Regions from separate parts of the Solibacillus sp. FSL W8-0372 genome, predicted to be linked through region 2. Evidence: riboswitches for the same ligand, from Rfam matches in the RefSeq annotation. Region 2 holds a riboswitch; the other holds the start of a gene.

Region 1 (15,592 bases), 800 kb from region 2:
AAATAGCATAGGTAAGCGGCACCCACATACTTTAACACTGTAAATGCTACGGCAGATTTTACGATAAGGGCTGATAATCCGGCAACCGCAGCAATCGTATGAACGGTTAAGCCTACACATGATCCGAGCATCGTCTGAAAGCCGCCCTTTTGTCCATTGACGATTGTATTTTTCGTTACAATGGCTGTATCAGGACCCGGCAAAATAATCAACAGCACACATGCAATAATAAAGAATACGATATTCTCCATTTCCTCACCTTCGTTTTCTAAATTTTTAGTTATTTTAACATAATTAAGACGAAGGAAGCTACATACATTTTATTTTTGTTGGCTCATCACTATAGAATATAAAGGAATATTTTACCGTTATTTGAATGATGTAGATTATTTTTAGGATAAATAAGGTAACGTTTTACCGTTATTTTAAATAAAATCATGAAATCCCATGTTTTTTAGGTCAATAACGGAATTTCTTTCCCTTATTTTCTCTATTTTTTATGTTATTTTAAAAATAATGGAAATTTATTCCTTTATTTATCTCATTAGGCAACCTATTTTTTTGTTAGTAAGCTGATTTTGTCAGCAGCTTGATCTATTATGACATCTGCTTTTACCTGACCATTATAGGAAATATACATTACGGCATTTTCTTTTACGAAAATAAATTCTTTAACTTTATCTCCTTCATGAATTAACAGTTGATCAAATTTTTCATGTGTTGTTTCTGTAAAAATCTTTTTATCATTGCTTTCATTATTACTTTCTTTTATTAAATCTTTAACTAAAGGATCTACAAGAAATTGAAAACGTAGCTGATAAATATTTGAGTATATTATTGATGTGTAACTGTTATAGGGATCAGTCCATTCCCCCGTTTTTTCTTCACCATTCTCTACAGTCTCATATATGATTGGGGCAAAAGCACTCCAATTAACGCTAACATAGTTACCCCATTCCTTTCTTACTAAATTCGGATTATTTTCAATCGACTCCAGTCTGACAATCGGTAATGACGTATCCTCCCTCGGTAACGTCAAATGATCCATTTTAGTTATTTGGTAAATCGGGATAATTATAGAAATTATTGCAATTACGATATTAAATATATAGGAAATCTTATTATATAAAAAAGAGAGTTCCCAAGGTTTATGATGATCGATCAATTCACCTTCTATAAACTTTTTACGTACTCGAGTAATTCCCCACCAGCTTTTAAAAGCAGATATTATATATAAGGAATTAAATACAGCTAAAAATAATGTAGCTTCTAAGGACCCGTCAATTAAAAGCAATATTTTGGTATTATCAAGGAACCAAAATCTGTATAATATGAAAAGTATTAATGCTACTCCTCCTACTGTTACAAGTAGATTCAGCAGCATTTTTCTCTGAAGTGATTTTAATACAGCGATATATTCTACCGAATGGACTTCTACCTCTTTCGTCTTTCTTTCAGTCGGGGCTGCAAAAATATGAAAGTAGCGGTCACTCGCTATATAATCCCAGCCATTTTCCTTATATAAATCGATTTTGTCATTTGAAATATATTTATCCTTCGCCAGTTCCAATCGGTATTCCATTTGCTTTCGTTCGCCTTTTTTAAACTTAGCAAAATGGGTACCAATATCATATATATGGAGGCCTTGTTCGGACATATCCGAAAACCAACTCTCATGTTCTCCAACTTTCCAAAAATCAGCAGGTCTTAACTTGCGTACAGTTTTCGTCATTCTTTAAACCTCCTTCTTCTGGATCTGTTCTACTTAAATAATTGACCGATTACTTTAGGTATCATCTGTATCATTTCAACAATTGAAAATGAATTCTCGACTTTATCAAACTTTTCTTCAGAATGATCTTTAAAAGGCAGTGGCTTAACTGTATCGCCCTGTATTGGTTCATAATCATCCTGAAACTGAATTCGAATCGATTTTGCTTCGTTCTTATTGGCTTTATCCATTACTTGAAAGTGAATGTGCGCTTCCGACGAATTGCCTGAATTCCCACATTGACCAAGCAGTTGCCCTTCTTTTACTGTATCCCCGGGTTTTACAACGATTGAATCTTTCTTAAAATGAGCAATCATACTGTACTCCTTATTAGGGTGGGCAATGACAATATAATTTCCTGCAGCGTTCGCTTCATCCATTTCCCCAGGTACACTATCTTTTATGTCTGAGACAACTGTTATTACTTCCCCTGCATATGGAGCTACAACATCTGCATTAAATGCATAGTAATTAGCATTCAATGTCGGTGAATCCATATAGCTTCTGCCATCTTTCATGATAATTAGATCATAGGCATAGCGCTGCTGTTCATATGGATAGTGGTAATTGACGAATTCATTCGTACCGCCCCAAAATACAAACCATTCCTGTTCAATGGGCATACGATATTTATTTTTCGTAAGTTTCTGATCCGTTTCGGGAAATGTAACATATGGCTTTAAATAAAGACTTTGAATGACATTTTCCACATCAAATGCAGCGACGATTGCTTTTTTCTTCTGATCATCCAGCCAGACAAATTGAGTGATGTCATCGTATTGAAATTGATGGGCAATTTCATAGTGTGTTACACCTTTATTGTATTCCTTCCCAACTTCAATAAAATCATCAAAAGATATTAAAGTATGGAAATCGGCAGTAGTAGCGTTATAAATTGTTTCAAATTCATTATTGATAAAATATGTACCAAACGAAAGTGGATCCTGAATAGACATAACAATCCCTCCTAAAAGTTCTTTATATATGTACGATTTGAGTCCCACATTCGTTTCAAAATAATATTAAGATCCTAGATCAATAAAAAGTGTTAGTTAAAATAAATTAACATTAAACCGTTGATTTCCATTCCGGGACCGATGCTTTCTCCGGGCACGGCTCCAGCTAACTAAATTATGCCTACAACGGCAGGCACAATTTAGTGGATCTTCCGCGCGTGCGGTTCCCGGTGGAGTCACGGTCCCTCCATTCCAATCAACTTATTCGTCGCTTTAAATAAAGTGAGCACGATATCTACAATGACGAGTAATAAAATCAATAAACGTGAACAACTGTTCCTGCTAAGCATCTAGATGAAATTTATAATAAAAAGGCAAGAGGTTTCTCGAAATCTTTTGTCGGAAATCTGTATTAGATATTATCTTTTTTAGCAAGCACTTCTATTTTTTGTGCGACATTTTCTATTAGATGATCAACGTCCGCATAACCGTAATACCGCACGTACATGACTACTTTCCCTTTAGCAGCGACTATTTGTTTCTTTCCTTCCTCTTCATATACGAGTAATTCATCTAGTGTGGCATGATCTATTTCTAAGTACGAATCTATTTCCTCTTCATACGAATTCCACTTAATAAGATCGGATATTAATGGAGCTGCAAAAGCTTGAAAAGTGAGTTCATAAACTTCCGTTGAAATACTAGGTGAATATGGGCCGCTTTCATCTAACCACGTCCTCCCCTCTACGATACCACTTTCATCTACTTCATACTGCACAGGTGCAAAAATCCCCCAATTCGTCGAGTAGCGGTTTGCCCAATCCACTTCATCAATATAATATTCATCACGTTTAAGCAATGGATTTTGTTCAATATCAGCCAAACGGACAATCGGTAAGCCTATATCCTCTTGTGGCAGAGTATAAGTATCCATCTTTATTAATTGCATCACTGGCAATATAGTACTGACAAGCGCTACTCCAAAAAATATAAACGGAAGAACAGAATTTTTATGCAAACTATTTTGCCATGGGGCATGATGGTTTATTGCTTTTCCTTCCTTTAAATCTCTTTTTAATGAACGGATTGCCCTTGCTGCACCTATAGAGTAATACACATAGTAAAGAAGGATGATACCCATGATACTTTGCTGAATCATACGACCTTCTACTAATCGTAAAACTGGTGTTCCATCCAAAAACCAAGTAGCGCTCAGCAGACCGATTGATAATGGTACTATCAATGACATTGCGATTAAATTAACGAGAAGAATTTTACTTAATTGCTGTAACGTATAAGCCTGTTCCGCCGGGTCTGTATGTATTTCGGGTGCATTGCTCTCTTCCGGCGATGAGAAGACATGAAAATATTGATAGCTTGTTACATGTTCCCAGCCATTCTCTTCATACAAATCTATTTGTTCATACGAAATGGATTTTTTCTTCGTTACTTCCATGCGATACTCAATCCGATTCGGCTCCCCTTTTTTAAAATGAATAAAATGAGTCCCTATTTTATGAAGGTGCAGCCCCATTAAAGACATATCGGAGAAATAGCTTTCATGCTCACCGATGCGCCAGTATTCAGATGGTCGAATTTTACGTACAATTTTACTCATCGTTTCCCTCCTCTAAAATGCGGCTGTCATAAATTAAAGACTTCAACCTCTCGTACTCCACACGTAATGCCTGCTCGCCCTCTTTCGTAATTTCATACGTTTTTCTTCGTCCATCATCCTTTGCCAGAACAATTAAACCGTCCTTTTGCATACGTGAAAGAACTCCGTATAATGTGCCTGGTCCCATTTTTAACCGTCCGCGCGATACATCTGTAATTGATTGCATTAATTGGTATCCGTGGTTTGGACGTATTAACGCTAATAAGACGTAATACATTGCCTCTGTCATCGGTCCACCATTATAGGACATGTCCATCACTCCTTTTTATTATGTGTCGCGATATATCGTATAACATAATAGTAAAGTATGCGGAAATATTTGTAAACTTTATTTTTAATTGTAACTTTCAGGGGGTTAACTCCGTCTAACAATTATGGAGGGATTATTATATGAAAAAAATAATGTTACTCGTTTTATCACTGACTATTACATCAACGCTACTTTTTGGTTGCCAAACAAATGAAAGCAATACAATAAACAGTAGTGAAAATAAACCTAAACAGCAGTCCGAGGTAGAAGAGATTCCAACAATAAAAATCGATGGGGAAATTAAAGAAATTAGTATTTCAAAAACTAATGGAAGCAACAAAATTGTTCTTGAAGATAGTTCTATTGAGACGTTAAAAACTATAATTATGAGTGGTATAAAAGTAAATGGCATAGCGGATATGACTAATCCAGAATATTATATGAACATTATTTATGAGAATGGAAATGTACAATATTTTCATCTATGGATACATGAAAAAGGTGAAACAAGTACTTTGATGAACACCGAAGATACCCATACAGCTTATACAGTTGGGAAAGAAATGACGGAAAAATTAATTGAGTTTATTAAATAGCATACTTTCATGCTAAAATTCCAAGTAAAAAAGCTCAGATTTACTCTCTGAGCATTTTTACTGTTAAACTAAAACATCAATTAATTTAAAAAGAATTAAGTGCTGCTTTTCATAACCTTATTAGCACCTAAAATGATTAACAGGATTAACATTACAGAAAAGACTAAAGCCCATATACTTCCTTCTCCGAACAATGTAGTTAATACGACATCAAACGTAGGAACCCCCATCGCATACAGTAATGGCACTCCTAAAACTGTTGCAGTAATACCGATTACGAAATTTAAAATAAGATTTCTTTTCTTACTATCCATAATTTTCACCCACCTTGTAAAACAAATTTAACATATATTTACAAATTATTAGTGAATTATTTCAATTAATGGATATTCTCTAATAATCCCAGAACCATTTCCCACTTCTTTTAGCACTAGTTTTAACAAAATTACATAAATTTATGTTTTTACTTTAATTTATAAACACATTGAGGTGCCATTTCGGTCGGTAAATTACCTTAAATACCGATCTAACAATAAAAATAGGGACATAATTCATCTTACGAATTAGTCCCCAATTGTTTTGTTATTTAATAGGTTCTCCCCATCAACCGTACATGAATTTAATTTCGTCTCTTTTTTTCTTTATACTACTAAGTAATTTGTCATTAGTTTGATAATGAAATTTTCATTATTACATTTTTAATGAATGCTGCTCCGGTTGCTACCATTATTGATACGGCAATAATTACTACCCCTGCAACTGCCATGATTGGCGGGAATGCATTTGCCGTATCAAGTATAATAAATCCTGCTACGTACAAAGCGATAATTATGAATGCACAATATTTAATATAATTTAACCCTTTTATAATGCTGCTTGAAAATAATGATTTGCGTTCAATCACATAAATCATACTCACTGACTCATAAAGCGCATAAAAAAATGGGATTGCTGTTGCGTATAATCCAAGTAAAATAGGATATTGCAAGTAGGCGACTTCCGGATGAACAGTAGCTGCTTCCTGGGCAAGGATAGGTAAAAGATATACACATAAAAACAATACGATTATGCCAATCACTACAATACCTAAACTTAAAAGAATAGAATTAATTCTCTTCATAGTGTCCTCCTTATTTTCCAATGTTTTTCATTTAAACGAATTATCTTGATGAAGGTTTCCGTAATCAAATTGTTCCCCTTCTCTTTTTAAAATGTTTTTTACTGTCATTTCAATTAGAGGAGGAGTGAATCAAGCCACTATATTGCATCCCGTTTTGTTTCTTCAGGTAAGTGCCAATGTAATTCATACACATAGCGCTTAATCAATTCAAACAAATTTTTATCAAACTTTACTATAAATGATCGAACTTAATCATTAATTATAAGTTAAAAGCGAAGTAGCTCCTTGTTTAAGGTACTACTTCGCTTTTATTTTTGGAAATCCATATTATATGTATATTTTTAACGTTCCTAATTTTTATAATTCGGAAGCATACTTGTTTAACTCTTTACTCATAGATTCAATCTTAGTCATAATGTTTGAAATTTCGTCAGTAGAGGATGCTTGTTCACGTCCAACAACCACAACCTCTTGAATAGAAGCTGTAATCTCATTCACGGAATTTTGGATGTTCGTTAGTGTTTGTCTTATTTTTTCTGTTGAAGAAACGGTTTCAAAAGAAAGTTTTCTTATTTCATTAGCAACTACTGTGAAGCCAAGACCTTTATCCCCTGCCCTTGCTGCTTCAATAGCGGCATTTAACCCTAAAAGGTTTGTTTGATCAGCAACTCTCTTAATGAAATTTAATACTTCATCTGTATTTTTCACTTCTTCCATTGCATGAGTGGATTGTTCTAACAATTTATCACTGATTTTTGAGAGACCTTCTGAGCTATCTGTGATTGATACAACACGGTTATTAGCTTTTTCAAGTGATTGTACAATCTCATCTGAAATCGCTCTAAGTTGTTTTTCATTTTGTTTTTGTAATTGAATCGCTAGTGCTCCAATTACCTGACCATTATCTAATATAGGTGCAGCTATGCCGGTAAAAGGAAGTCCAAAGAACTCCGGTGGAACTTCATCCTGTATTAATTTGTTGTTTTTAATACAATCTGCTAGAGGTTCTTGTGGATTTATTTTAGTACCTGGTCTCGCTCCTATATCTATTTTTCGCCCTGGAAAGTAAGCGATCCATTCTTCTGTATCAGTTAATCCGATAGCTAAGTCTGGTAACATCGAATGGAATAAAGGTAAGACATCTAAATAGTTTTGTAACGTCGGATGAATAGCTGTGTTTGAATTGAGTTTATACATTGTTGTTCTCCTTTGAGTAATTGCTAATTTTCATCTTGTCAATGCTTTTGAAAAAAACGCTGCTTGTAATTATTGTATTTCTTTAAATAACATAACACGGTTTTAAAATATACGCTACATAGGTCCTATAAAATAATATTCTGGGGAGCATGGGTTGAGTTAGTGAGTTTATCGCAAACACCCCACTTTCAATTATTTGGGGGTGTTGGTTAACAAACTGTCATTTTGGAACTAATGGGGATTCAATTTTATTATTTAACGCTTCTGCTTGGCTCATAAAAGAATTCATATTGGCACTTCTAGTAATACGTAATCCTAATCCAACTTCACGAAGTGCTTCCCTTAAGTTTTCAAAGTTCCGCTTATCTTCTACGGTTAAATCAGCAAATCTATATAATTCATCAGTTGGAAATTGGTTTAACTTGAAATATAAATGTTCAAGAATTTCCTTTTCACTTTTAGAAAGCGTTCCCAATTGCTTGCCAGTTGTCATTCCAAGCCAAATACCGTTTAATACATCGCCTAATTCAGTTGTAACCAAATTAGGTTCAGACCAATTATCTTCCATCTGGTTAGCGATCAAGCCTTCCAACTCTACTAAATTACTTTGGACTTCTGTAACAACAACTTGCTCCTTTACGAAGTTCATCTTTATAATTCCCCAAGCTACAATTGCCACGAGTAATATGTTCAAACCTATTGAAAGTCTGAAAAATAATTTTCTTTTCACTTAATTAAACTCCCCCTTTAAAAATAGCTTACCATGGTGCCATCTTGCTTATTAACATATTTCTTATCGGCGAAATTTTAATCTATTCAGACACTACCCTATATAAATGTTATTCAACAATATGGCCCTTTAATGAAAAGTGGTGTGATCCTTATTAAAGAATTGCGCCCGATTGTGGAAGTTTGTTATTCAACTAAAATCTCTCGTTAGTTTAAGAAAGAATGTTCTTTATTTATCTTGTTATATAAATCGATTCTCTCTTCAACTTTGTTTGAATAGGCTACACTAAGTTGGACAGATAAAATAAGGGATTGTAAACTTAGACTATCAATTAAAGGGAGCGTGCTATTATGACACGTCAACGTCGAACATTTACACCCGAATTTAAACTGCAATTAGTGAAGCTTTATGAAAACGGTAAGTCTCGTGCAGACATTGCCCGAGAATATGATATTACGCCTTCTGCGTTAGATCGCTGGATTAAGAATCACCAGGAAACAGGTTCGTTTTCAGCGAAGGATAATCGAACAGAAGAAGAAAATGAAATGGCTCGATTACGCAAGGAAAACCAACGTTTATTAATGGAGAACGATATTTTAAAGCAAGCGGCGCTGATCATGGGACGAAAATAAATGTGATTCGTAATAACACTCACAAGTATTCGGTATCAGCAATGTGTGCCGTCCTAGATATTCCAACAAGCACGTATTATTACCATGCCGACCTTTCTGGGAAGCGTGAAAAGAAAGTTGAAGAAATAGCACTTACAAAGGAAATCGCAAGTATCTTTAAAGAAAGCCGCAATAATTACGGTACACGTAAAATCAAGAAAGAATTAATGAGATTATCTAAACCAAAACAGGTTTCCCGTCGTCGAATTGGACGGATTATGAATGAACTAGGGCTTGTTTCAAACTATACTGTAGCTCAATTTAAGCCATATAAATCAAGCTGTAACGAAGCACCTGTTAAGAACGAATTGAAACGCGAATTCAATCAAGAAGAACAGTTAGCTGTCATTGTCAGCGATTTAACATATGTCCGTGTCGGAAAAAAGTGGCACTATGTATGCCTATTTGTCGACCTGTTTAATCGTGAAATCATAGGTTACAGTGCTGGTAAAAATAAATCAGCAGAGCTTGTATATCAAGCAATCTCGAGCATTCAGGCCAACCTGCATGACGTCAAAATGTTTCATACGGATCGTGGAAAAGAGTTCGATAACAAACTAATTTCAGAGGCACTTGAAACGTTTGGAATCCAGCGATCACTGAGCATGAAGGGATGTCCTTATGATAACGCCGTGGCTGAAGCAACATTCAAGGTATTTAAAACAGAATTCGCTAATCAAGCCCACTTCACCTCTCTTGAACAGCTCGCTCTTGAACTTGGAGATTACGTCCATTGGTTTAACAACTTACGAATTCACGGAACACTTGGCTATTTAACGCCTGTGGAATTCAAGCTGCAACCCTTATAATTTTTGTCCAGTTTAGTGTTGACATTCCAGTTATTATTATCCTTCCATTTAACAATCATATAGATGCTATCAACTTGCTCAATTGTTATCGGGGCTTTATTTTCATTAAAGTACGCTGGCCCTTCAATTGCTCCAGTCGATTTTTCTGTTAAATCTGTACCTGGGCCACTTTCCATATTGTGATGAACTACTGTATCTTTATTGTTAATAACTACATGGGTAATAAACTCAAACCAATCTATCATATATTCATTCTCATCTTTGATTCTTAATGTTCCGTTACCTGCTTTAAAGTCCTCTTGAGTTAGAACAATTTCATAGTTTGTTAAACTCCAATTATCACTTTCACCCATTAACGACAAGTAATAATTGTCTACACGCTCATTACAACCTGAAAGGATTAAGACAAAATAGAATAATGGAATCAAACTCAGATATTTTAACTTCTTCACTGATACTAAATCCCCCTATCAATTGGACGCTTTTTCAACCTAACCTGCTTAGTTTAAGTTCACTTATTCACAAGACCCTCTATATATTAACATAAATATCCAGTTTTTCTTATTAGGCGTTATTCAAGATAATGGCCCGTTTGTGGAATAAGAAAATTGTAATCCTTACAGATTAATTATCAATCTTTATTAAAGACCACACTAAAATTCATGCAATATGTCACCTGCTCGGAATAAAATAACTCACAATAATAGAGGCGCCCTTACTAATAAAGTGTATAATTGAATTATTAGAATTCTTCAATACTAGGTGATAATATAATGAATTTCCCACGACTTTCTCAAATACGTTTCCCAAAATTAATATTACACTCCTTGCTATTAGTCAGCGTTTTGACACTAATATCTATAATTAGCCAAGACATAATTAGGTGGATATTTAAAATAAATTTTTCTTCGATAAATGGAATTGCTAGTTTCTTAGTAATGATTTGGATTTTCTTTGCTATTCAGAATAAAAAATATCAGAAAGATTAAATGGGTATAACATTCTGATTTTGCGAAAAGTTGTATAGGAGGTGTGTTATGAATAAAAAAATGGGGATTTTTATATTTGTATCCTTCTGTTTTTTAATATGGTTATACTTTGCCATATATGAATCCTCAATCGATAACTGGTGGACAGTACTTGAAATAACACAGGAGACTGATCATATTGTGGATATCGAGGTGTCATTAGTAAAGGTGCTGATCGGGACGATTATATTTACCATCAGTGGTTTCCTAATCAATTTATTGTTGTCTAACCTTCCATTAAAAGATTGATAAAGCATACAGAATCATTCTAAATAACGTTTCCAAATCAAATCGAAAAAGGCATGAATGTTAATCGATACGACAGTTTTAGGCTGAAGAAAACGGCTGATTAAATATCAGCCGCTTTAAACTATTATTTCGCTAATTTTAATGCAATATCCGCTTTTTCCAGATCATGCTCCATCTGCTCTTGTAAATCATAGGCATGGTACATTTCATTTTTAATCATATACTGTGCAATTTTATCATGTGTGTCAATCGCATTATCAAGCTCACGACGTAACAGCTTCTTCACAGAAGGTGTTGCTGTTTCTGTAATAGCTACCGCTAAACTTCTGACTGCAGCTTTCGATGTAAGCAGTAAATCTGTCGCAATTGCCATATCATCAATGATCGATACATTTAGCTCTTCAGTTTGAGTTTCTGATTTTTTTGTCGCCATTTTTTTCACCTCACGTATTATTTACTTGCGTCAGCAAGCACTTTTTTTAAATCTTTAATTGCTTTTACTGAAAGCTCCAAATCCTCTTCAAGAATTTCTTTTAACTTTTTGTCCTGTACAAGATCAACAAACAATTTCCCTTTTGTCACACAATTCGTTTTAAAAATCAGTAATTCATGGACTTCAAGTTGCTCATGTAAAGCTAGTTCCTTTTTAGCGGCCATTATAATACCTCCTCTTTCATAAAGTGTTCACAGTTATTTACCCAACTTACATAAAAATAATCACTATGGATTGATGAAGCTATGTAAGAAATGTATAAAAGAAAAAAGGGCTTTTCGAAAATTTGAATGAATCTTTTCCGAAAAGCCCTTTTATTTATGAAACTAAAACATCTTATTTAAATTCGCCATTTCTATAGCAGACATTGCACTGTCATATCCTTTATTCCCCGCTTTTGTCCCTGCGCGTTCAATTGCCTGCTCGATATTTTCAGTTGTGACAATTCCGAAAATAACCGGTACCCCAGTATCCAAACCCGCTTTGGCAATGCCTTTAGCTGCTTCATTGCATACGTAATCATAATGTGTTGTTGATCCGCGAATGACTGTACCTAACCCGATTACTGCATCATACTTATTGGCTTCTGCCATTTTCTTTGCGATAAAGGGTACTTCAAATGCCCCTGGTACCCAGGCAGTATCAATATTATCTTCATTTACACCGTGTCTTTTTAATCCATCAATTGCACCGCTTAATAATTTATCATTAATAAATTCATTGAACCGGCCGACAACGATTCCGATTTTTAAATCTGTACCTACTAATTGTGCTTCAAATGTTTTACCCATTTTATCTGCTCCTTCTTATACAACCATTGTGTTTATTTTTATATATTGAACTAAATCTTCTATCGTAATAAATTTCAGCTGATGTTTTAGTGCGAGTTTTTCAAGCTGTGGCATCCGCGCCATTGAACCATCTTCATTCATAATTTCGCAGATGACCGCCACTTCCATCGACCCGCATAATTTTGCAAGATCTACCCCTGCCTCTGTATGACCACAGCGCTCTATTACGCCTCCTTGTTTTGCAATGAGCGGAAAAACATGTCCAGGACGGTGGAAATCTTCCGGCTTCGCTGCTGGATCAAGTAATGCCAATATCGTTGCTGAACGTTCAAATGCACTGATTCCTGTCGTTGTGTGAATATGATCGATACTAATCGTAAAAGCCGTTTGATATGTATCTGTATTACTTTGGACCATTGGATGAAGACATAGTTTTTCAGCGATGGCTGGAGATATAGGTGTACATATTAACCCTCTCCCATGAAGGGCCATAAAGTTAATATTTTCCGGTGTTGCAAATTCCCCCAGCACGAGAAAGTCACCCTCGTTTTCTCGATTTTCATCATCGGCAACAATAATAATTTCACCATTTTTTAATGCTTGAATTGCTTCATCAATCGTATTCATCTTTTTCCACTCCTTTAAAACCCTGTACGTTGCAGAAAATCCTGTGTAATCGTACTTGCCGTTTGATTTTGTAAATGCTTTTTCACATATTTCCCGATCAAATCTGTTTCAATATTCACAACATCCCCGGCCTTTTTATAGCCCAACACAGTTTGTTCGTATGTATGAGGGATTAAGGAAATGGTAACGAGTGTATCTGTCATATTAAAAATCGTTAAGCTTATGCCATCGACTGTAATAGAACCTCTTTCGATACACTGTGCAATTAAATTACGGTCCATCGCTAAATCTACATAAACCGCGTTTGCAACTGGTCTTTTCCGCTGTATGATTGCGACACCATCAACATGGCCAGATACAATATGTCCGCCAAAACGGCCGTTCGCCAGCATTGCCCGTTCCAAATTGACATGCATGCCTACAGTCAATTGTTGCATACTTGTTGCTTTAACAGTTTCAGGCATCACATCCGCCAAAAATGAATTGGACGTAAATTGTTTCACCGTTAAACAAACTCCATTCACCGCAATGCTGTCCCCGAGCTTTACATCTTCTAAAATTTTACTTGCGCGAATGGCTAATTCCATCGTTTGTGTGGACTGACTAATCTGCTCCACAGTTCCTAACTCTTCAATAATTCCTGTAAACATCCTACTCACCTCTTTTTAAAAGTAAAAAAAGAACCCCGATTGAATTCGGAGTTCGATGAGAGGAAAATTTAGCAGCATCAAATAAGCCTTTTGACTACATTTTTCAAAAAACTGATGATATTGCTTCCTTCTCCCATCCAGACTATACTGTCGGCTTTGGACTCGCACCAAATCCTGCACACAAAAGTGGCTCACGGGCTTAGAGATTTACTCATCACCGTCGATTGGGAATTTCACCCGACCCCGAAGGAAATTCATATAAAATGATCAATAAAAAAATCCCGTCACGTAGGTGCGACGGGAAAAGTGTATAGCAAAAAAGCACATTTTAAATCAAATTTTCAAAAATGCGTTGCTATTCCTTCTCCTATCCAGACTATACTGTCGGCTTTGGACTTGCACCAAATCCTGCACGCAAAAAGCGGCTCACGGGCTTAGAGTTAAACTCATCACCGTCGATTGGGAATTTCACCCGACCCCGAAGGAAATTATTTTATTTGAAAATTATTGTAACATAGATTATTTAGAATACTAATAGTCATTTCGGACCTTCTTGCTTCCATAACTATCATTCCATTTACCTCTACTAACTTGCTATTCCGTTAATTAAAATGAAACTTTTAAGGTGAGCATCCGTATATAAAAATATCCAGAATTTTTTAAAAACTAGGAAAAGAAAAGGTGTCTATAATGAAAAACATTGTCAATATAGCATATTCGTATCATAACTCAAATAAAGGTATAACAAGGATATGGACTACTTTACCGATGGATCATCCTGACGTGATTTGTACTCATTCTCCTGAAGAAAAAGTAATTGATGACGGGAACAATGAACTCTTTTATTTTACTTTAAAAGAAAATGAACAGTTTCAAATGAATTATTCCATCGATACGTATAAACAAAACGAACAAAAAATACTTACGAATAAAGAAAAGGCATTTTATTTACGCAGCGGCACACTTGTTGTTGTGGATGAACAGATGAGGAATCTAGCACATGAAATAACGGCTGGCGCTGTATCGACAATGGAAAAAGCGAAGGCAATTTTCCATTATGTAGTCAATCATTTTAAATATATGTACCCGCCTAAGGGGAGAGGCATCAAGTCTTTTTTAGAGGCGAAGCAAGGTGATTGTGGCGAGTATGCTTTTATGTTTTCTTCCCTTTGCCGTTCTATTGGTATCCCGTGCCGATCCCTTGTAGGCAGTTGGGCAAACAGCAAGATGAATGCACATGTGTGGAACGAATTTTTTGACGAACAAACGGGCTGGATTCCGGTTGATTGCAGCATGGCCTATATTCAAAAGAAGAAAAAAACTCAATTTTTATTCAGTAATGTTCGAACATTAAAATGGACCGCATACTTCGGGCAATTAGAACAGCAGCGAGTTGTTTTTTCCAATGATGCAGAGCTGTATCTTTCCCCTAAATATAATGATCTGGATAAACAAACTATAGTCGATTCGAAATATCCTCCCATCGTGCCTTTTCAAATTGACGGTCAGCCTTTTTATTGGGGCTACGAGGCAGTAAAAGGATGTGTACCATACATGCAGCCGATCTACGTGCGGTTTGACCAGGAAAATTTATCGATAAAACCTAATAAAAATCAGCATAATTATTTAGGTCAATGGAAAATTACAGAAACCGGCGCTCTAGGGTTCTTTTCAAAATTAAAAAGCTTTTCCTATTTCGTTTTCTTTATTTCCATAATATTTAGCTTTCTGTTAAGCAGTCCTTTCTTTTCTGCATTAACAGCTGGTTCGGTTATTGTTATATGTATTTCATTTATAGCCAGAAGAGAAAGAGCATTATTTTACACGGTTGTTGCACTGTACTTTTTATTGCCTTTAATCTCTAATTTATCAAAATTAGTTTAATTGCATTGCAGTATTGTAAATAACTTCTCTATCTATTTTCTTAATTTTCATTCAATTTCTCAGGAAATAAAATAATCCATTTTATTACAATT
Region 2 (15,592 bases):
AATCAATGTAAGGTACTTTGTCAATTCAATGTTATAAAAACTAACATACAAATATTAGAACGTTTTAATCGCATAATTCGAACGATTTTAGCGTCTTTATATACATGGCATGTTAGATTTATAAAAAATAAGGAATTTTAGTTCAGAATGTTCGCTACAGGATATTTTTGAAATTAATCACACCACTATTTACATAATTTACTCCTTTTTTAATTAAACTTATTGTTATTGTTAACTTCAAACGTCATGTTGGTTTCATTGTTGTATAATACTAATCATGAGGATCGAGGAGGAAGTTTATGTCAAAGTCTAAACCAAATATTGCAAAGTCCATCGGGCAAAAAATTATAGTTATTTTAGGTGGTTTTATCGCCGCTTACGGATTGGAAGCCGTTTTAATTCCAAATAATGTATCGGATGGCGGGATTACCGGAATTAGTATCGTCATCTCACAAACAACCCCATTAACATTGGGGATGCTAATTGCATTACTCAATATCCCTTTTATTTATCTTGGGTATAAACAAATTGGGAAAAGTTTTGCGATCAATTCAGTTATCGGTATCGCCTCGTTGGCAATCGGGACTTCCCTTATGCATCATGTTCCAACAATAATAGAAGGTGATGCACTATTAATTACCGTTGTCGGTGGTATTATTTTAGGTATTGGTATGGGTCTAGCACTTCGTAATGGTGGTGCATTGGATGGAATTGATATGCTAGCTGTACTGCTATCAAGAAAGCTGCCATTCGGAACAAGCGATTTAATTTTATTTTTGAACTTCTTCGTATTTATCATCGTTTCATTTGTGTTCGGTTTTAAAGGAGCATTATTATCTGCAATCGCATACTACATTGCATCAAAAGTAATTATTATTGTTGAAGAAGGATTAAGCGGTTCGAAAACTTATAAAATTATTACAAGCGAGCCAAACGAAATGGTCGAAACGATTCGCGATCGTTTAGGCCGAAGCGCTACTTTCAATACAGTGTATGGTGCATACTCAAACCAGGAGTTTAGAGAAATCACTTGTGTCATTAACCGTATGGAAGAAAGTAAAATAAAGGCCATCATTCGTGAGGTCGATCCTAAAGCTTTCGTTACTGTTTATGAAGTAGTCGAAGTAAGTGGCGGGACATTCCAAAAGCGAAACATCCATTAATAAAAATAAGTAAAAGGATGAATTAAAAGCATATGCTTTCAATTCATCCTTTCAGACTGTAGACAAACTCGAAGAAATTCGAGTTTGCCTACAGTCTTTTTTGTTTTAAAATAAATTTAAATGATGAAAACCGTTGATTTCCATTCCAGGGGACGCGTTTCGCGGGCGGGTGCCAATCCTCCTCGTCGCTACGCTCCTGCGGTGTATCGGCAGTCCCGCTATTCCCGCAGAAGTCGCCCCTTCCATTCCAATCAACTTGATCTATTCTTTCTAATATAGTTTATCTAAATCAAAGAGGTGTCCCGATATGATGACTAAAAACCAAATGAATGAACGTAATCAATTAGAAATGTTGACGATTGAACAACTTGTCCCAGAAAATCATCTCGTACGTAAATTAGAGGCAGCCATTGACTTTTCGTTTGTATATCCATTAGTTGAAAACTTATATTCACCTTTCGGTAGACCAAGTATTGATCCTGTTGTCTTATTTAAAATGACAATGATTCAATACGTTTTTGGTATTCGTTCGATGCGTCAAACGATTAAGGAAATTGAAACGAATGTAGCGTATCGCTGGTTTTTAGGCTTCGGTTTTCATACAGAAGTGCCTCACTTCTCAACGTTTGGCAAAAATTATACACGGCGTTTTGAGGATACAGATGTATTTGAACAGATTTTCTATCGCATCTTGAAAGAAATTGTGGATGCGGGTTTATTATCAGCTGACCATATCTTTATTGATTCTACGCATGTTAAGGCAAGTGCGAATAAACGAAAATTTGATAAGAAGATGGTTCGAAAAGAGACACGTGCTTATGAAGAAAAGCTACAAGAAGAGTTAAACATAGACCGTGAAAAGAACGGGAAAAAGCCGTTTCCACCGGAGAAGTTTGAAAAGGAAGAATGGAAAGAAATCAAAGAGAGCACAACGGACCCTGAAAGTGGTTACTATGTGAAGGACGAACGGACAAAACAATTTGCCTATTCATTTCATGCAGCGACAGATGAACGTGGCTTTGTATTAGGTACGATTGTGACACCGGGCAATATCCATGATAGTCATATGCTGCAACCGCTTGTTGAAAAGGTCATTCATCGTGTGAAAAAGCCTGTGGCTGTTGCTGCGGATGCGGCTTATAAAACACCTGCGATTACGAACTTTTTATTAGAAAATCAAATGTTGCCTGTTCTTCCTTATACAAGACCGAAAACGAAAGATGGCTTCTTCCGTAAACATGAGTATGTCTATGATGAGCACTATAATTGCTATATTTGCCCGAATGACCAGATGTTGCGCTATACAACGACGACGAAAGAAGGCTATCGCCAATACAAATCGAATCCAGCGGTTTGTGCAGATTGCCCATTTCTAGCACAATGTACGGAAAGTAAAAATCATACGAAAATGATTCAGCGACATATTTGGGCAGATTATCTAGAAGAAGCCGAACATCTTCGTCATCATCATGAAATTAAATCCATTTATGCAAAACGAAAAGAGACGGTTGAGCGTGTCTTTGCGGATGCGAAAGAGAAGCATGGTATGCGATGGACAACGCTAAGAGGCCTTAAAAAATTGTCCATGCAGGCGATGCTTACTTTTGCTGCCATGAACTTGAAGAAACTTGCCACATGGACTTGGCAAGGAGCTTAGATGAGGGCATCTTCCCTCGAAGAGGAGCCCTTTTACAGAACTTCGGAGCCTAATTTGATAAAAGAAATGACAAAAGGCATCGAGAGACGAGCTCTCGATGCCTTTTGTCGACAACCTGAAAGGATGAATTAAAAGCATATGCTTTCAATTCATCCTTTTTTGATTCATGTTATTGATTACCTACAGCATTACTTTTGTCGGTACCCGGAATGCATAAACCAATCACTACCCCAATAACTGCAGGTACGATCCATCCCAGCCCTATCGAATAGAACGGCAAATAATGTGCATAAATTTCAGAAACTGTTGTAAAAGCACTCATTTCAAATGCTGGGACATTATTGATCAATGCATTATAGCCATCGATAACACTAATAAAGAATGTAAATAAAATAGCTGTCGCAAAAACTGATTGTTTATAACCAAACAACGGTCCGAAAAGCGCTAAAATAATTAAGACAATTGCCAAAGGATATAAGAACATTAACACCGGTACTGCATATGTAATAATATTCGTTAATCCGACATTTGCTATAACAAACGATACAATACATAGCAATACAACAAATGCTTTATAGCTCACTTTTGGAAATACTTCATGGAAAAATTCGCTACACGACGTAATCAGCCCAATACTTGTTTTGAGACAGGCAAGTACAATAATAATAGCCAATAAAATCGCACCGTACGAGCCAAAGTAATAATCTGCTACAGCCGCAAAAATTTGACCGCCATTCTCATAAGTTCCTATCGCTGTTACACTCGATGCCCCCATATAAGTAATGAGACCGTATATTAGCATCATAAGAGCCATTGCAAAAACACCTGATTTCCAAGTCGCTTTTGCAATTTCCTTTTTATCAGTAATACCCGTACGCTTGATGGCATGTATCACAACAATACCGAATGCTAGTGAAGCAAGTGCATCCATCGTATTGTAACCTTCTTTAAACCCTGTCATAAACGCCTCATTTATATACGCCCCAGCAGGCTCGACAAAATTGCCCATCGGCGAAAATAAACTAATTCCGATTAATACAAACAGAAAAACTAAAAATGCCGGCGTTAAATATTTGCCGATAATATCCATAATTTTCGCTGGATTTAATGAAAAGTAAAATACGATAGCAAAAAATACAAAACTAAACACTGCAAGCCATAATGTAATTTGTGATGGATCGATGAAAGGTTCGAAACCAACTACAAAAGGCACCGTAGCAGTACGAGGAATGGCAAAAAACGGTCCAATCGTTAAATACAATGCCAACGCAAATAGCAAACCAAATACCGGGTGTACTTTACTTGCTAAATCACGCAATCCATTGCTTCCAGATAAACCAATTGCAAGAATACCTAAAAACGGCAGCCCTATTGCCGTTACTAAAAAACCAATTAATGCAAGCCAATAATTCGTACCTGCTAATTGTCCCATTTGAATCGGGAAGATTAAATTTCCTGCACCAAAAAACATACCAAACAGCATTGTGCCAATAACTGCGTATGTTGAAAATGGTATTTTTTTCTCCATCGTCATCTCTCCTAAAGAAGTCATATCATGTTGGTCTTTTGACGAAATAGCCCGATTTTTCACAACAATGTACATTATGATAACAGTGAATTACTTTGAATTCAATAGCAATAATTATTCCCATATAACTTTATATACATATCCTAACAATCTTCTAGCAAATAAAAAGGAGTTATGTCATAAAATTAATTGTACATGACATAACTCCTCACTGTTTATTAAGTTAAGCTAAATATTGTCTGCGCTGTTGTTCAATCCATACACGCATTGAACGATAAATCATTGTCACGACAACTAGCATCATAATTCCTTTAACAATATTAAATGGTAAAATACCTAAAACTATCGTTTCATACATATCATATTCAAACCCTAGTAAATAAGTATACATCGGCAAGAACGCTACGTAGTTTAATATAGCCATCCCCAACGACATTACAACTGTTGAAACGACTAAGCCTGAAATCAACCCTTTTGCGGAAGGGAATTTTTTATAAATATAGTAAGCTGGTAAAATGAATAATACGCCTGTTGCAAAGTTTGCCATATGACCAACCGGAATTCCTTCTGGCGCCCCTGTATAAATCCAATCAAGTACATTCTTTACTAATTCAACAAGAATGCCCGCGACAGGTCCCATCGTAATCGCCGCAATTAATGCAGGAACATCACTAAAATCAATCTGCAAAAATACAGGAAACCAAGGTAATGGGAAGTTCAATAACATTAAAATGAACGAAATCCCACTTAGCATTGCGATAGTTACAAATGACCGTAACTTCAAAGTTCTCTTTTGCATAGAAATCTCTCCTCTTTGCTGATTCCATCTCGCAAGAAGAAAGGACGTATCAAATCATTCATGAAAAAACCCTTATGCAAAAAAGAGCATAAGGGAGAAATAGGCACACTTAAATAAAAGTCTACTCATGCCTTTGTAGTAACTTCCCTTAAATTTATGTATACGAAAGATATTTCGCTCATAATTAAGGAAATTATTAACGGTACTACAAAGCACGACATTTTCATAAAATGACGACCGTACCTTCACCTTCTCCCATCCAGACTATACTGTCGGCTTTGGAATTTCACCAAATCCTGCACACAAAAGTGGCTCGCGGGCTCGAAAAGTTTTCTGTAACGTCCTCCAATTAAATGGTCAGAGGTTACAACTTTAATTACCGCCGGTCGGGAATTACACCCTGCCCCGAAGATGAATCAATATGAAATTATGCAACAAAATACTTGTTACAATTTCTATTATATATATAAAAACGGAATTGTAAAGACCATTGCTTACAATTCCGAGTAAATTTATTTGAATTGATTAAAAATTATAGAACAATATATTTCCCGAAACTGGCTTCTCTAAAGGTTTCGTAAAGTCAAAGCCACTCCAATTTTCTTGCACAATTTGTTCAAATTTAATTTGCTTATCAAAACTTGAAGCCGTTAATAATAACCCTTCGATCATACGCATCACTTGAGCGGGATCATATTGTTCCAAATCAAGCGCTTGGTCGAATGTTACTGTTACAATATCCCCTTTATCTTCTACTGTTAACGAAACTCCAGGTAAAATGACTGTACGATATATATCATTGGCTTCGGTTGTCATATTATTTATCGCATCCGTTACGTTTGGGAAGGTCATTCGGAAGTTAGGACTTAAATAAACTGCCCCATCCCTCATTTGATACATAAAATAATTATATTGTGTTTGTTCACTTTTCAATGGTATTGACTGTCCCATTTCACCAACATGATCAAAATAAGCGATTTTTCCATTAGCATCTTCAATTTGTACTTCTTCATACGAATTGCCAAATGTATCTACAAGGGAACCGAAATAATTCGATAATGTAGCCGAACTTGTGTCATATCCGTGGTCCTCGGGTAATGTGTGAATAAGTTTATTTCCTTCTTCACGCAATTCGCCTTTTAACGGATGATACTCATTAAATCCAAGCATTTGCTCATCCAGCAATGGACTAAACGTTTTATAAAGCTCCAATGCTGTCGGTTTATCCGTGCCAAGCTTATCAACAACAACTTCATTAGGAATTAAAATACTCACAGGAACACTTTCTGCATCGTCCCCAGCAAGACCAATTTTGAATAAGGTCACGCCTTCAAGCTGGCTTTCATAAATTAAAGTTTGTTGACCTTGTGTATCCATTGAAAAATTAGAAATTGTCGCGGATTCACTTTTTGAAGTTGCATCTCCAGCCCTACTCATTTTGGCACTTTCTTCCGATTCTGTAGTCGCCATATCAAATGTATTTTCCATAGAGATAGACTGATCATTTCCTAAAAACTGTGCACCAATCAAAACTATAATAAATAAGGAAGCGATAGATACTAGAAGCGGCGCCCAGCGAATCCCTTTTTGCGTAGGCTGTTGTATTTGAGGCGGCTCTTCACTAAATGCTCCTTCATCCTTTAAACGATTAAATATTTCATCCTTTGTTCGATGATCGGTTACTTTTGGGGCCTGTTTTAGAAGTTGCTCCAGGTTCTCCTCATCCCAACGCTCCTTTTTCATAATGAATTCGCCTCCTTTCCATCTTGAGCTTCCAATAACTGTCTTAAATTTTTTAATGCCCGGTGCTGCGTCGTTTTTACTTTACCTGTGGTCCATCCTAATATATCAGCCGTTTCCTGTATCGAAAGTTCCTGAAGATAGCGCATAATAATCACCATTTTCTGATCCCCCGAGCATCGTTCCAATGCTAGCAGTAATCGGCTTAGTTCATCGTTTAGTTCCATTGACTGTTCTGGTGAAGGGACAGAGCTTACAAGCTGCTCTGTTTCCCAATCAAATGCGGTAAATGCATGCTTATCCCGAACCTGTTTCTTTCTGAAATAGTCAATTGCCACATTTTTTGCAATTGAGAAAAGCCACGTTTTTTCAGAGCTTTTTCCTTCAAAGCGTTCATACGATTTCAGTACACGTACATACACTTCATGGGAAAGATCCTCCGCCGCTGTACGATTTTTTACTAAATAAAACAGAAAATTAAAAACATCCTGATGATACATATCGTATAATCGATGGAATATGGACTGTTGCACCCATCCCACCTCCGTTCTAATAATTTGTCGTTTTCAAACAGTAAAAGTTACAATACCCTGTAATATTATATGAATAGCTTGTTAAAAATAAAAGTTTATCACTTTGAGAACAAAATGATAAACTTTTCTTACTACAATTTCGTTAAGTTAGTGGTAAATAAAATGTAAAGATTGTTCCTTGTTGCTCCACACTATCTACAGAAATCGTACCGTTATGTGCTTCTACTATATTTTTGGTTATTGCTAACCCTAAGCCTGTTCCACCTTTTGAACGTGTACGTGCTTTATCCGCTTTATAAAAACGTTCAAATACGTATGGTAAGTCATCTTGTGGTATACCTTGGCCAGTATCACTCACTTGAACTTTAGCAAATTTCTGTTCATTTGTTATCGATACTGTAACTGAACCTTCAGCCGGTGTATGGCGGATTGCATTATCGATTAAATTCGTTAACACTTGCTCAATGCGATCTTCATCAATCGGGATAAGCGCATCCTCCGAAAAGTCAGTTTCAAAATGAAGTTGTACATGATTTTCTTTAGCTGTCTGATCAAACTTATGCGTCATGCGTTCGATTACCGACACTAATGGGACATCATCTTTATAAAGACTCATATGACCCGACTCCATTCGTGCTAAATCCAATAAATCCGTAACGAGTCGGCTCATTCGTTGGGACTCATCATAAATAATACGAATCATATCAGTGCGTTCCTCTTCTGTTGTGACAACACCATCTATAATAGCTTCTGAATAGCCTTGCAACATCGCTATCGGTGTTCGCAACTCATGCGAAACATTGGCAATGAAATCCGACTTCAGTTTTTCCAGCTTTGTTTCCTCTGTTTTATCACGTATAACAGCAACCGCACCCCGAATCGAATCTCCGCTATAGAGTGGGCTGATCGTAATACTATAATAAGATTTCCCCATCTGCAACTCTTCGTCCAGCTGATCTTCAAAACTTAGGACATGATCAAGCATTTGATAGAGCTCTTCCGGAATCGGCTTCGAACTGTTTAAACCTTTTTCAACAAACCATTTTTGAAGCAAACGCTCCGCCGGGGGATTACTAACTAAAATTGTTTTATCACGATTAAAAGTGATTACCGAATCTGTCATCGATGTTAAAATACTGGATAATTGCTCTTTTTCCTGATTAATCACTTCCAAATGATGCTTTAATTGACGGCCCATTTGGTTAAAGGCTACTGCCAGCTGACCAATTTCGTCATTCTGTTTTATTTCAATTTTAGAATCGAATCGACCCTTTGCCAATTCAAATGCGTGTTCACGCATGTTCCGTAATGGCAACGTTATTTTGGAAGAAAGGAAAAACGCAAATATTGTCGTCAATATGAATGCAATGGCCGCTGCCAAAAAGACAATTTTCGTTGTTTCATTACTTGTTTGATTTAATGCGTCCGGGTTTTTGTAAATAAATACTGCCCCGTGTAACTCTTCGTCACTTTTTAATGGAAAGCCAAGAACGATATATTTCAAATTTTTATTTTCTTCAATATTCGAAGGCAGGAGAAGCTCTTTAACAATCGGCTCACTTGATTCATAAACTTCCCCTAAATCCTCGTTCGAAATAATATTTTTCTGTATTTCCTCTTTATTCAATCCCTCTTGCATTGAATACAGTACTTCATTTGGATTTTTCGCGATGAGGACATTTGTCGTTTCCGTTAATAACTCGGAGATAATTGCGAATTGTTTATCATCCAATTCATCCTCATCAACAATACTGGCTATAGCTGCCGCAGTTTGTCTCAAGGAAATTTCAGACTGTTCATTATGATAGCTTTCAAGAAACTCCAGCATAAATACCGTGAAAATAAACAGGACAAATGAAACGAGAAGCAAAATGGTTACCCATAGCTTCCCGACAATACTTGTTGCTATTCTAATCATTTACTACCTCAAATTTATAGCCGACACCCCAAACAGTTACAATCATTTTCGCCGCATTTTCAGAGACACGGTTTAACTTTTCACGTAAACGTTTAACATGGGTATCTACCGTACGAAGGTCGCCAAAGAAATCGTAATGCCATACTTCTTTTAGCAGTTGTTCACGGTCAAATACTTTATCTGGTGCTTTTGCTAAAAAGTATAATAATTCATATTCTTTTGGTGTTAAGTTCACTTCTGTACCATCCGCTGTTACACGGTGTGCATCGTGATCAATAGTTAAGTGCGGGAATACAACTAAATCCTTAGATGAAGAAGCATTCGCTACCGGTGAAAATACCGCTGATCGACGTAAAATAGCTTTTACACGCAGCACAACTTCGCGCGGACTGAACGGCTTAACAATATAGTCATCAGCTCCCAGTTCAAAACCTTGAACACGGTTTGCTTCTTCTCCTTTTGCTGTTAACAAAATAATCGGTGTTGTTTTCTTTTCACGCAGCTCAGCGCAAACTTCTAAACCGTCTTTTTCAGGCATCATAATATCCAGTAAAATACAATGATAATCTTTTTCTAGCGCCATTGAAAGTGCTTGTTCTCCGTTTTCTGCTTCTTCTACTGCGTAGCCTTCGCGTTCTAAATACATCTTTAATAAACGTCGAATGCGGTCTTCATCATCTACAATTAATACAGAAATATTTTCAGACACTGATGTTGCCCCTTTCAAAACTCTTCTCTTTCTCTACTCCATTGTACCTTTTAAAAGTACAATTGAAAAGAAAAGCTCAATCAAAATGATTGAACTTTTATAACTTTATGATATTTTAATAAACTTAAGCGTAAGAGTGTAAACCAGCAATTACTAAGTTTACGACAACTAAATTAAATAGAATGATTAGGAACCCTATTACCGTTAACCAGGCAGTCTTTTTGCCTTCCCAGCCTTTTGATAGGCGTAAATGTAAAAATGCTGCATAGAACAACCATGTAACAAGCGCCCAAACTTCTTTTGGATCCCAGCCCCAGAAACGTCCCCATGCTTTTTGCGCCCAAATCATCGCAAAAATCAGTGCTCCAAGCGTAAATATTGGGAATGCAATTAAAACTGTACGATATGCGATTTCATCCATCAATGTAGAGTTTACTCGCTTTACCAACGGCTGGAACATTGTTGCTACCTTTCTTCTAAAGATGAGACGGATCAAAATATAAATCACCGTACCAAATAGAATGGACCATACTACTGTTGTTAATTTTCGTGCATCAATTAGTGCAGGCAATTCTACTAATGGTGTCATGCGATCTTCTGTTAACTCTACATACTCATTCATGCCAAAGATTGGCGGCATCAAATATGTTGAAGTGCTTACTTTATCCAAAGTATCGACATATTCATACTTCGCTTCATAATCCATGACATTGAATGTTACCGTTGCTGCCACGAAACCTACAATTAATACACAGCAGAACATAACCGTTTCAAGCCAAAAGCTCTCTTTTGAGCGTTCATTCATATTTACATTTTTCAGTAAATAAATTAGACCCGCTACCGCACTGATTCCAAAAATGGATTGACCTATTGCTGCCGTAATTACATGAATTGTTAACCAGTGACTTTGTAATGACGGTACTAACGGACTTACCTCTGTCGGGAACATTGAAGCATAGGCAATGATTAGGAGTGCGATTGGTAAAGCTACTACACCTAATGCCGACACTTTATACATAAAGAAAATGACAATGAACGATAAGATGATGAACATACCGAATGCTGTCGTAAATTCAAACATATTACTAACTGGTGCATGTCCTGTATAAATCCAACGTGTTATGAAATAACCTAATTGTGCAACAAAACCGATAATTGTAACGGTGATTGCCAATTTACCGTATTTGTCTGCTCGACTCGCCGCTGTATCATTTTTTTCTTTAATTGCTCCTCCAAATAGGAATGTGCCAAACAAATAACAAAAAAATGCAACATACAGTAAATAACCACTTAAATCTATTAAACTCATAAGGTTTTACCATCCTTTTCTGTTTCAACATGTTCACTATTTTCCGATTCCAGCTGATCTACGTATTGTGGTAAATGGGCATGTTTCTTTAAGGCCTCTAAATCCTTCTTCATACCAAACCAGTTTTTGTTTGTATGGGCTGCTAAACGAACTGTACCATCTTCCAATTGTTCAATCCAAATACGACGGTGATTCCAATACGAACCGATTACTACACCGATCATAAAGATAATCGCTCCAACTATAAGTAGAGGAATTGTGCGGTCGTATCGGACCATTAAGCCCGACATGTGACGTGTTTCTACATTGGAAAACTTCATTTTATACATGTTGTTACCTTCAGGCTCTAATGTTTGCTGAATGGCTACAAAACTCGTTTCTCCTTCTGGTTTCTCAGGAGTACTCATTTTAAATATAAATGCCGGATTATTCGGTGTTTGTGTTGCAGTTTGCGGCACACCTTCCTTAAACCCAGAAAAATCAGGATAGAAGCCCATTAATTCTACTTTAGCTCCGTTATCCAATAGGTATTCGTCTTGAGGATTTGTTAAATCTATACTAACTTGCCCAAGTGATTCTTCAGTTTCTTTAAGTGTTAAATCAAAAACCATTGTTTTAATTTCATTCAGCCTGAAGTCCATTTGATAAACCGCATAACCTTCATGCTTTAATGGATGATTCACTCGAATATTATATTGCTTTACTTCTTCTAAATCTTCAGCTTGTCCGGGAACAGCATTTTCCTTTTGTTTATATAATGTAACATCCGTTTGATAATTTTTCGCCACTACGTTAATTCCTTGTTTAATCTGCTCACCTTGTGGATCGTTATCGTATGTTTCCAATATAAATTGGTCATTTTTCAAAAAATAACCATCCATACCCGGAATTGCCCGTGTTTCTCCTTCACGTAACCAGATAGACTCATCTACGTAGAAGCCAGGAACTAAATGAAGCATAACAGCTATTATAAATATGATAAGTCCAACATGATTTATATAAGCGCCGTAACGAGAAAAACGTCCACGCTCTGCCAATATTGCGTCATCTTCACGGCGGACATTATATTTTAAATTTTTTAAAGTTTGTTCTACAAGCTGTAATGTTTGGCCAGTATCCTCACCCGGTTTACCTTCACTGTAGATGCGCTGACGCTTCATAAAGCTTGTATGTCTTTTCACTCGTTGATTCTTTAAAGACTTATGTAATGGAATACCACGGTCAATACTCGCAATAATAATGGACACACCTAGCATTAATACAAGTATTTGGAACCAAAGGGAAGAATAGAGATCCGATAAACCTAACGCATAATATATTTCCCCAAACCAGCCATATACATCTGAATAGTATTTTTCCTTCTCTGCATCAGTCGCTACACTAACGTAAAACTCCTGCGGTAAAATCGTCCCGATAGAAGCTGCCACTAAATTTATTATGATAAGTGAAATACCGACCTTTACACTCGAGAAAAAATTCCAAATTTTATCAATAATCGATTTGTTGTAAGTTTTTGAACGAATGGCTGTCCCTTCGTACCGCATGTCTGCAATTTTTTTGCTTTTTTCCTCCATTGTTAAAGGAGATCCACATTTTTGACAGAGATTAGTACCTTCAGGATTTTCATGCCCGCATTCACAAAGTATTATATTCATTGCGTTAAAACTCCTATTCCGGCTTTATTGACTCCATATACTGCGCGATTTTTTCCTCGCTCATTTCACCAGTTATAATACGGTCAACAGTACCATCTGGTTTAATAAATATTGATGTAGGAAGAGGTCCAATGCTGTAGGCTGTAAATACGCTTTTCGTTTTGTCGATTGCAACCGGGAAGTTCATCCCCATATTGGCAACATACTTCTTAACTTCAAACTCAGATTGGGCGAAATTGACAGCAATAATCTGTACACCTTTATTAGCAAATGCTGTGTATTGACGAGTCATAGCAGGGAATTCTCGTTCGCATGGTTCACACCAAGTTCCCCAAAAATTTAAAACGACACCTTTTCCTTCGTAATCTTTTAATCTATGTTTCTCACCATTCAAATCTACTACTTCAAAATCAGGCGCCTGTGCCCCTGCTTGTACTATTTCTATTTTATCTTTCGTTACAGCACCATAAATGGTATATCCGATTGCTATTGCTAAAATTGCTAGTATAATGCCACGTGTCACAGAACGTTTTCTTTTTTTATCCAAACAAAAAACCTCCTTCCTTTTAGCAACTACTGTTGCCTATTATAGCAAATAATTACAAAATGATAATTCTTTTAATTATGAATGATTTATGAACGTTTCCACTATTTTAATTGTTGTAATCTAATTTTCCTGTTTCAGCCAGTACGCGCAACAGTTTTACTTCATGCTTTGTTAGCTGACGATATTCACCAGGCGACAATCCTGTTAGATCCAAAAATGCAAAGCGCTCACGTTTTAACTTCACAACCGGTGTCCCAATCGCTTCGAACATACGACGCACTTGACGGTTACGCCCTTCATGGATTGTGATTTCACAAATTGCTTTTCCGGCACTTTCATCAAAGCTTGTCATACTTACTTTTGCTGGAGCCGTTTTCCCGTCTTCCAGCTTAATGCCATTTTGAAGTTTCATTAGCCCTTGCTTTGTTGGAATCCCTTTAACACGTGCAATATATGTTTTATCTATTTTAAATTTAGGGTGAGTCATTAAGTTTGAAAAATCCCCGTCATTTGTTAATAGTAGTAAACCTGTTGTATCATAATCCAAACGACCTACCGGGAAAATCCGTTGATGAACATGCTTTTTGAAAATATCTGTTACTGTTTTACGACCTTTATCATCTGTTACAGCTGAAATATAGGCACGTGGTTTATATAATAGGAAATATACTTTATCCTCTTTTTCAAGCTTTACGCCTTCTACTTCTATCGTGTCCGAGTTCGAAACCTTTGTTCCTAGCTCTTTTACCACTACTCCATTAACTTTTACTTTACCTTCTACGATTAATTGCTCTGCTTTACGTCGTGATGCAACGCCTGCATATGCAATCACTTTCTGTAATCTTTCCATAAGTTCACCTCATTGATTGATAAACTGCAAAGACGCACGCTTCTACAGCATTCGAATTTGCACTTTTCCTTTATTGCTATAAATATTTTGAAGAAAATTAAATCTATAACTCGTCATCCACAACACGTACGCCATAAATTTCCTTAACGAATAAAAATTATGGCATACTTTCAATACTTATTAAAGAAATTTCACTTTTCAAACAATACGTTCGATCACCTTATCGTGACTAATTTGGAGGCGACAAGTACATCATCTGCATATAAAAGCCAAACACCTCTATTTGAATCCTTAAGTCTTGAAATCTTTACGATGTGCTGGAAGTTTGGCCGTTCTTTCTTATGAAGAAGCATTTGTAATGGTTCATCTAGTTCTATCGACAATCCATTTGCATTGTATTTCCCTGTTTTCACAATTGTTTGCTGCTCAAAATTCTGGTCAATAAAATCCGCCAAATTACGGTGGACATTCCAGTCATTTCCTTCATTAATCGTGACGACAACAAATGATTTTTGTTCCCGTTCGAAAAATGTTGCAAGTGTGCGCCCCGCTACTTTTGTATAACCAGTTTTCCCGGCAATTGCGCCAACTTTTTCATGCATAAGGCGGTGCTTATTTTTCCACTGTCTACCATCCGAAAAATGTTGTGTGGAAGCAATTTTCTTAAACTCCGGATTCTTCATCGCAATTTGCAGCATTTTAGCCGTATCATATGCAGAGGAAAGGTGGACTTCATTGTGTAACCCTGTTGGATTTGTAAATGTCGTTTCTTGCAGACGGTAAAGCTGTGCCTTTTCATTCATTAGCTTCACAAAGCCTTCAACTGATCCACCAACATGTTCTGCCAATGCAGTAGCTGCATCATTTCCTGACTGCATCATTAAACCGTGTAGCAGATAGTCAATTGTATATGTCTCATTTTCAATTAAATAAATGGACGATCCTTCTACCATTGAAGCTTCCTTTGAAATAACCACTTCATCGGAAAGGTCACTATTCTCCAAAACAACTAATGCAGTCCAAATTTTAGTTAAGCTGGCTATCGGCAATCGGGCATGCTCATTGACCCCCATTAATGTTCGGCCGTTTTCCGCATCAATGACAACATAGCTATTACCCGCAGCCTCAATTTGCGTAGAATTGCTAAATAATACAAACAACATAACAATAGATACAAACCACTT

Evidence for each region. Region 2 has a riboswitch for FMN ahead of MKY13_RS05670 (ECF transporter S component). Riboswitches for the same ligand answer to the same signal wherever they lie in the genome.
Region 1: another riboswitch for FMN. It lies ahead of ribE (riboflavin synthase); the one in region 2 lies ahead of MKY13_RS05670 (ECF transporter S component).

What each region holds. Positions count from the first base shown of each region.
Region 1 is NZ_CP150204.1:1,963,220-1,978,811, forward strand. Features, by position in the region: gene MKY13_RS09700 (LysE family translocator) at 1-251, opposite strand, end outside; gene MKY13_RS09705 (DUF2812 domain-containing protein) at 554-1,732, opposite strand; gene MKY13_RS09710 (M23 family metallopeptidase) at 1,762-2,727, opposite strand; gene MKY13_RS09715 (DUF2812 domain-containing protein) at 3,140-4,345, opposite strand; gene MKY13_RS09720 (PadR family transcriptional regulator) at 4,338-4,655, opposite strand; gene MKY13_RS09725 (hypothetical protein) at 4,796-5,251, shown strand; gene MKY13_RS09730 (hypothetical protein) at 5,347-5,565, opposite strand; gene MKY13_RS09735 (DUF2975 domain-containing protein) at 5,916-6,371, opposite strand; gene MKY13_RS09740 (methyl-accepting chemotaxis protein) at 6,729-7,568, opposite strand; gene MKY13_RS09745 (hypothetical protein) at 7,789-8,298, opposite strand; one part of gene MKY13_RS09750 (IS3 family transposase) at 8,649-8,895, shown strand; one part of gene MKY13_RS09750 (IS3 family transposase) at 8,895-9,778, shown strand; gene MKY13_RS09755 (hypothetical protein) at 9,739-10,230, opposite strand; gene MKY13_RS09760 (hypothetical protein) at 10,816-11,055, shown strand; gene MKY13_RS09765 (spore coat protein) at 11,180-11,488, opposite strand; gene MKY13_RS09770 (spore coat protein) at 11,506-11,712, opposite strand; gene ribE (6,7-dimethyl-8-ribityllumazine synthase) at 11,875-12,339, opposite strand; gene ribB (3,4-dihydroxy-2-butanone-4-phosphate synthase) at 12,355-12,966, opposite strand; gene ribE (riboflavin synthase) at 12,981-13,616, opposite strand; FMN riboswitch at 13,738-13,871, opposite strand; FMN riboswitch at 13,972-14,106, opposite strand; gene MKY13_RS09790 (transglutaminase-like domain-containing protein) at 14,307-15,500, shown strand.
Region 2 is NZ_CP150204.1:1,166,194-1,181,785, reverse strand. Features, by position in the region: gene MKY13_RS05685 (YitT family protein) at 300-1,163, shown strand; gene MKY13_RS05680 (IS1182 family transposase) at 1,471-2,820, shown strand; gene brnQ (branched-chain amino acid transport system II carrier protein) at 2,990-4,348, opposite strand; gene MKY13_RS05670 (ECF transporter S component) at 4,572-5,147, opposite strand; FMN riboswitch at 5,391-5,564, opposite strand; gene MKY13_RS05665 (hypothetical protein) at 5,673-6,890, opposite strand; gene sigX (RNA polymerase sigma factor SigX) at 6,887-7,420, opposite strand; gene MKY13_RS05655 (ATP-binding protein) at 7,563-9,338, opposite strand; gene MKY13_RS05650 (response regulator transcription factor) at 9,331-10,047, opposite strand; gene ccsB (c-type cytochrome biogenesis protein CcsB) at 10,172-11,356, opposite strand; gene MKY13_RS05640 (cytochrome c biogenesis protein ResB) at 11,353-13,011, opposite strand; gene resA (thiol-disulfide oxidoreductase ResA) at 13,025-13,558, opposite strand; gene MKY13_RS05630 (pseudouridine synthase) at 13,665-14,408, opposite strand; gene MKY13_RS05625 (D-alanyl-D-alanine carboxypeptidase family protein) at 14,624-15,592, opposite strand, start outside.